Streptacidiphilus albus JL83: one gene and its partner. The protein of the gene in region 1 binds, or shares a complex with, the protein of each later gene. Links are inferred from orthologs where the notes say so. Each region holds a gene or a part of one and is shown in the gene's direction. Other genes may lie near its edges.

Region 1 (3,595 bases):
CAAGGCGGTGTTCGAGAGCGAGTACAACCTGCCGACGTCGGCCTTCTGCCCGCAGACCCGGCGGCTGGGGTTCAGCGCGATGCTCAAGCACCTCGCGCTCGACGCCTGGCGCGAGCCCTGCTGAACGGGGGCGGCGCACGACTCGTGCACCGGGTGGGCGCCGTCGTCCAACGCCGGACGGACCGGTCCTGGCATGCTTGGCCCACGGTCACGGCGTCGGTCGGACGCGGAATCGGCCGCCCGGAACGATCGCCGGGAGATATTCACCTGTCCGTTTTGTCTGGGGATGGCGCTTCTGCCGACCCAGCTCGTAGGGGTGACAGCAAGCGATAGTGCTGACGGGCCTCCCGAGGGGCTCGTTTCCTCGCATACGATGGCGACGCGGTGGTGTGCCTCCATCGCCACTGCACCGATCGCCCAGTGCCAGCCCAGGCAAGGAGCCAGCCCACGTGTCCGTCTTCGACAAGATCCTGCGCGCAGGCGAAGGTAAGATCCTTCGCCGGCTGCACCGCATTGCCGCCCAGGTCAACTCCATCGAAGAGGACTTCGTCAACCTGACGGACGAGCAGCTTCGCGCGCTCACCGACGAGTACCGGGAGCGTCTCGCGGACGGCGAGACCCTCGACGACATCCTCCCCGAGGCCTTCGCGACGGTCCGCGAGGCGGCCAAGCGCACTCTCGGCCAGCGCCACTACGATGTCCAGATCATGGGCGGCGCGGCCCTGCACCACGGCTATGTCGCCGAGATGCGTACCGGCGAGGGCAAGACCCTGGTCGGAACCCTGCCGGCGTACCTCAACGCGCTGTCCGGCAAGGGTGTGCACCTGATCACCACCAACGACTACCTCGCCGAGCGCGACTCGGAGTGGATGGGCCGGGTGCACCGCTTCCTCGGCCTGGAGGTCGGGGTGATCCTGGCCAACATGAGCCCGGTCGAGCGTCGCAAGCAGTACGGCTGCGACATCACCTACGGCACCAACAACGAGTTCGGCTTCGACTACCTCCGCGACAACATGGCGTGGTCGCAGGACGAGCTGGTCCAGCGCGGCCACAACTTCGCGATCGTCGACGAGGTCGACTCGATCCTGATCGACGAGGCCCGGACGCCGCTGATCATCTCCGGCCCGGCCGACCAGGCCACCAAGTGGTACGGCGACTTCGCCAAGCTGGTCAAGCGGCTGAAGATCGACACGGACTACGAGGTCGACGAGAAGAAGCGCACCGTCGGTGTGCTGGAGGCCGGGGTCACCCGGGTCGAGGACTACCTGGGCATCGACAACCTGTACGAGTCGGCGAACACCCCGCTGGTGGGCTTCCTGAACAACGCCATCAAGGCGAAGGAGCTCTACAAGAAGGACAAGGACTACGTCGTCATGGACGGCGAGGTCATGATCGTCGACGAGCACACCGGCCGTGTGCTGGCCGGTCGCCGCTACAACGAGGGCATGCACCAGGCGATCGAGGCCAAGGAGGGGGTGGAGGTCCAGAACGAGAACCAGACCCTGGCCACCATCACCCTGCAGAACTTCTTCCGGCTGTACGACAAGCTCTCCGGGATGACCGGTACCGCGCAGACCGAGGCGGCGGAGTTCCACCAGATCTACAAGCTCGGCGTGGTGCCGATCCCGACCAACCGCACCCCGGCCCGGGTCGACCAGCCCGACCTGATCTACAAGTCCGAGCCGGCCAAGTTCGCGGCCGTGGTCGACGACATCGCGGAGAAGCACGAGAAGGGCCAGCCGATCCTGGTCGGCACGGTCAGCGTCGAGAAGTCCGAGTACCTCTCGCAGGAGCTCCGCAAGCGCGGCATCCAGCACGAGGTGCTGAACGCCAAGCAGCACGAGCGCGAGGCGCAGGTCGTCGCCCAGGCCGGGCGTCGCGGCGCGGTCACCGTCGCCACCAACATGGCCGGCCGTGGCACCGACATCATGCTCGGCGGCAACCCCGAGCACCTGGCCTCGGCCGAGCTCGCCCAGCGCGGCCTCTCCCCGGTGGACACCCCCGAGGAGTACGAGGCCGCCTGGCCCGACGCGCTGGAGAAGGCCAAGGCCGCGGTCAAGGCCGAGCAGGAGGAGGTCCAGGAGCTGGGCGGCCTCTATGTGCTGGGCACCGAGCGGCACGAGTCCCGCCGGATCGACAACCAGCTGCGCGGCCGTTCCGGCCGCCAGGGCGACCCGGGCGAGTCCCGGTTCTACCTCTCGCTGGGCGACGACCTGATGCGGCTGTTCAAGGCCGGCATGGTCGAGCGCGTGCTGTCGATGGCGAACGTGCCCGAGGACGTGCCGATCGAGTCGAAGATGGTCACCCGGGCCATCGCCTCCGCGCAGACCCAGGTCGAGCAGCAGAACTTCGAGATCCGCAAGAACGTCCTCAAGTACGACGAGGTGCTCAACCGCCAGCGCGAGGTCATCTACGGCGAGCGCCGTCGCGTCCTGGAGGGCGAGGACCTGCGCGAGCAGATCGACCACTTCATGGACGACACGGTCAACGCCTACGTCAAGAACGCCACGGCGGAGGGCTTCGCCGAGGAGTGGGACTTCGACAAGCTGTGGACGGCGCTGGGCCAGCTCTACCCGATCAGCCTCTCGGTCGAGGACCTGGAGGACGAGGAGGGCGACCGCTCCAGCATCACCGCCGAACTGCTCGCCGACGCGATCAAGGAGGACCTGCACGCCAAGTACGTCGAGCGCGAGCAGAACCTCGGCGAGCCGGTCATGCGCGAGCTGGAGCGCCGGGTCGTGCTCTCGGTGCTGGACCGTCGCTGGCGCGAGCACCTCTACGAGATGGACTACCTCCAGGAGGGCATCGGCATGCGGGCCCTGGCCCAGCGCGACCCCCTGGTCGAGTACCAGCGCGAGGGCTTCGACATGTTCGCGGTCATGATGGAGGGCATCAAGGAGGAGTCCGTCGGCTACCTGTTCAACCTGGAGGTCCAGGTCGAGCAGCAGGTCGAGGAGGTTCCGCTGGCCGAGCCGGGCGACGCGGTGCAGTTCGAGAAGGAGGACGCCCGCCCGGAGATCCGCGCCAAGGGCCTGGAGGCCCCGCAGCGCGACCGGCTGCACTACACCGCCCCGTCGGTGGACGGCGAGGGCGGCGTGATCGAGGGTGACTTCACCAACGACGGCGGCGAGGACGACGACATCGCCGACCGTCCGGACCGCCGCAAGGGTGCCAAGGGCCGTCGCCGCAAGAAGTGACCCCTCCGGGCGCGCCCCAGGGCCGTGCCCGGCACCGCTCCACCCCATGGCGGTTCACCACCTGGTCTCCAGGGCGGTGAACCGCCATGTCGCTGTCGGCTGCCGGCGGCTCTGCCGCAGCTCCAGCCGGAACGCCAGCAGCTCCAGCCGCTCCCCGATCCGCACCATCGCGGTGACCTCCAGCACGCCGGGGGCGGGGGAGTCGTCGAAGACCCGCCCGAGCAGCGGCAGTGCGTTGCCCGGGCCGAGCAGGCAGCGGCGCCGGACCAGGGTCCGGATGTCGTCGTAGACCTCCTCGGTGGTCAGTGCGATCAGCTGCTCGCAGACCCGGTGCCCGCTCAGGACCTCCAGCAGCCGCTGGGCGTAGCGGCCGGCCAGCCCGTTGCCGTCGGTCCGGG
Region 2 (3,238 bases), 2.3 Mb from region 1 along the record:
AGTCCTACATCGGCAGCAAGCAGAACCACCGTGACACCCTGCGTTCGCTTGGTCTCAAGCGGATGCACGACGTGGTCGTGAAGGAGGACCGTCCCGAGATCCGCGGGATGGCCCAGACCGTCCGCCACCTCGTCACGGTCGAGGAGGTGGACTGAAATGGCGGAGCAGAACCCGCTGAAGATCCACAACCTGCGGCCCGCCCCGGGTGCCAAGACCGCCAAGACCCGTGTCGGTCGTGGTGAGGCATCCAAGGGTAAGACCGCCGGTCGTGGTACCAAGGGCACCAAGGCGCGGTACCAGGTTCCGGCGCGTTTCGAGGGTGGCCAGATGCCCCTTCACATGCGCCTGCCGAAGCTCAAGGGCTTCAAGAACCCGTTCCGCGTCGAGTTCCAGGTCGTGAACCTGGACAAGCTCGGTGTGCTCTACCCCGAGGGTGGCGAGGTCACCGTCGAGGACCTGGTCGCCAAGGGCGCGGTTCGCAAGAACTCGCTCGTCAAGGTGCTGGGCACCGGTGAGCTGACCGTGGCGCTCCAGGTTTCGGTTGACGCCGTCTCCGGTTCCGCCGCCGAGAAGATCACCGCCGCCGGCGGCACGGTCACCGAGCTCATCTGAGCTCAGGCCTTCGCCTGACGGTAGTTCAAAGGCCGGATCCGTCACTCCTCGGAGTGACGGATCCGGCCTTTGTCGTTCCCCGAACCGTCGAACCCCTGTGCAAATCCGACGGGGCGGAAGCGTGAATCCGGGCGCACCGAAATCACCTCAAAGTCTGCCTCTCGTACAACTCGCAGCGCGACCGCCGAACCCGTAGGGCTGCGAGCTTCAATTGTGGCTCCACGGACTGTTAGAGTCCGTGGAGTCCACTTGTAGCTTGGCTGCTTCTCTGTCCGCGGAGTCGCTGTCACGCGGGTGGTTGAGTCCACTGTCCGGCCCCGCTCCGATCCGTGATGGGCCCAGATCCACCGTCCCTCCCGCCGCCTCGGCAGGGAGCTGCAGGAGGCACCGTGCTCACCGCGTTCGCCCGGGCGTTCAAGACGCCCGACCTGCGCAAGAAGCTGCTGTTCACGCTGGCCATCATGGCTGTCTTCCGGATGGGTGCTCACATCCCGGTCCCCGGGGTGGACTTCAAGGCAGTCCAGGCGTGCGTCAGCGCATCGTCCACCAGCGGGTCCAACCTGCTCGGGCTGGTCAACCTGTTCAGCGGTGGCGCTCTGCTGCAGATCACCATCTTCGCGCTGGGCATCATGCCCTACATCACGTCCAGCATCATTCTGCAGCTGCTGACCGTGGTGATCCCGCGCCTGGACGCCCTGAAGCAGGAGGGCCAGGCCGGGCAGACCAAGATCACGCAGTACACCCGTTACCTGACCATCGCCCTGGCGATCCTGCAGGCGACCGGCATCGTGGCCACGGCCTCGAACGGCGCCCTGTTCAGCGGCGTGAGCTGCGACACCAGCAAGATCGTGCCCAACCAGTCGGTGTTCACCATCGCCACGATGGTCATCACCATGACCGCCGGCACCGTGGTGATCATGTGGCTGGGCGAGCTGATCACCGACCGGGGCATCGGCAACGGCATGTCGATCCTGATCTTCACCTCGGTGGCCTCGGGCTTCCCGGCCTCGCTGTGGAACATCAAGACCGAGAAGGGCTGGCTGACCTTCGTCTTCGTGCTCGCCATGGGTCTCTGCATGGTCGGCCTGGTGGTCTTCGTCGAGCAGGCGCAGCGCCGGATCCCGGTCCAGTACGCGAAGCGCATGATCGGTCGGCGCGCCTACGGCGGAACCTCGACCTACATCCCGTTGAAGGTCAACCAGGCGGGTGTGATCCCCGTCATCTTCGCCAGCTCGCTGCTGTACATCCCCGCGCTGGTGGTCCAGCTCAGCGGTGAGACCAGCAAGGGCTGGGCGGTCTGGATCCAGTCGAACCTGACAAAGAGCGACAAACCGCTCTACATGGCGGTCGACTTCCTGCTGATCGTCTTCTTCGCCTTCTTCTACGTCGCGATCTCCTTCAACCCCGAAGAAGTTGCCGACAACATGAAGAAGTATGGTGGTTTCATCCCGGGCATCCGGGCCGGCCGCCCGACGGCCGAATACCTCAACTATGTGCTGACCAGGATCACCTGGCCGGGCTCGCTGTACCTGGGCCTGATCGCCATGGTGCCGCTGATCGCGCTGGGGGCGTTCGGAGCGTCACAGAACTTCCCGTTCGGCGGTACGAGCATCCTGATCGTTGTCGGTGTCGGCCTTGAAACTGTGAAGCAGATCGAGAGCCAGCTCCAGCAGCGCAACTACGAAGGGTTCCTCCGCTGATGCGAATCGTCCTCGTCGGACCGCCCGGGGCCGGGAAGGGTACTCAGGCCACACTGCTGGCCAAGACCCTGTCCATCCCGCACGTGTCCACCGGTGACCTGTTCCGCGCCAACATCAGTCAGGGCACCGAGCTGGGCCTTGCCGCGAAGAGCATCATGGACTCCGGCAAGCTCGTACCGGACGAGGTCACCATCGCCATGGCGAAGGACCGGCTGACCCAGCCGGACGCCGCCGGCGGGTTCCTGCTGGACGGCTTCCCGCGGAACGTGGCCCAGGCTCTCGCGCTGGACGGGATCCTCACCGAGTGGGACATCGCGCTGGACGGCGTGCTGGACCTGGAGGTCCCCGAGGACGAGGTGGTCCGCCGCATCGCGGGCCGCCGGGTGTGCCGCAACGACGGCGCGCACATCTTCCACGTGGAGTACAACACCCCCGCCGTGCCGGGCGTCTGCGACGTCTGCGGCGGCGAGCTCTACCAGCGTGGGGACGACAGCGAGGAGAGCGTCCGCGTTCGCCTTGAGGTCTACCACACGCAGACCGAGCCGATCATCGATTACTACCGGAAGCAGGGACTCGTGACCACGATCCCGGCTCTGGGCAAGGTGGACGAGGTCACCGAGCGCGCCATCGCGGCGCTCCGGGCGAACAAGGACACCGTCGACTCCGTGTGAGTCGCAGCGCCGACACCCGGCGCACCGCGCGAACCGGCCGTGACGCCCGCCGAGGGCGTCACGGCCGGAGCGCGTTCGGGTGGGCGGTCGTACCGTGGAAGCGGTGCCCGCGGCAGGGACGAGGCAGCACGTGTGGCAGGCAGGCCGAGTGGCAGGCCGGAGTGGCAGTGGGAAGGCGAGCGAGCATGGTTGAGATCAAGACCCCCGAGCAGATCGCGAAGATGCGGGAGGCGGGCCTGATCGTCGCCGAGGCGC

Evidence for each region.
Region 2: the proteins of secA (region 1) and secY are in contact, whole or in part, in a crystal structure (PDB 3DIN), measured with the Thermotoga maritima proteins. The link is inferred for Streptacidiphilus albus JL83 from one-to-one orthologs. Residues at the interface, in WP_004082002.1 of Thermotoga maritima: Glu261, Ala262, Arg263, Lys300, Ala301, Arg302, Thr303, Ile304, Ile305, Leu323, Tyr324, Asp325, Pro326, Val329, Ser330, Tyr333, Ile336, Lys340, Phe345, Val349, Glu363, Phe364, Tyr374, Ser375, Gly376, Gly377, Glu393, Ile395, Thr482, Ser483; in WP_004081795.1 of Thermotoga maritima: Glu108, Gly109, Glu110, Glu111, Ala236, Glu237, Arg238, Arg239, Ile240, Thr241, Ile242, Gln243, Tyr244, Ala245, Arg246, Arg247, Val248, Thr249, Gly250, Arg251, Arg252, Val253, Tyr254, Gly256, Ala257, Ser258, Thr259, Tyr260, Leu261, Pro262.

The regions. Positions count from the first base shown.
Region 1 is NZ_JQML01000001.1:3,376,692-3,380,286, reverse strand. What follows is about bases 114-3,397. They hold secA (preprotein translocase subunit SecA), read left to right. Parts: upstream 114-449; coding sequence 450-3,197; downstream 3,198-3,397. Other genes in these bases: BS75_RS14500 (Rv3235 family protein), read right to left, coding at 3,252-3,397; BS75_RS14510 (endo alpha-1,4 polygalactosaminidase), read left to right, coding at 114-124. Outside these bases: more of BS75_RS14510, read left to right, coding at 1-113; more of BS75_RS14500, read right to left, coding at 3,398-3,595. UniProt on the Escherichia coli protein: Required for protein export, interacts with the SecYEG preprotein conducting channel.
Region 2 is NZ_JQML01000001.1:5,659,708-5,662,945, forward strand. Bases 230-3,156 are described here. They hold secY (preprotein translocase subunit SecY), read left to right. Parts: upstream 230-1,001; coding sequence 1,002-2,312; downstream 2,313-3,156. Other genes in these bases: rplO (50S ribosomal protein L15), read left to right, coding at 230-612; BS75_RS24820 (adenylate kinase), read left to right, coding at 2,312-2,983. Outside these bases: rpmD (50S ribosomal protein L30), read left to right, coding at 1-155; more of rplO, read left to right, coding at 157-229; map (type I methionyl aminopeptidase), read left to right, coding at 3,169-3,238. UniProt on the Escherichia coli protein: The central subunit of the protein translocation channel SecYEG. Consists of two halves formed by TMs 1-5 and 6-10.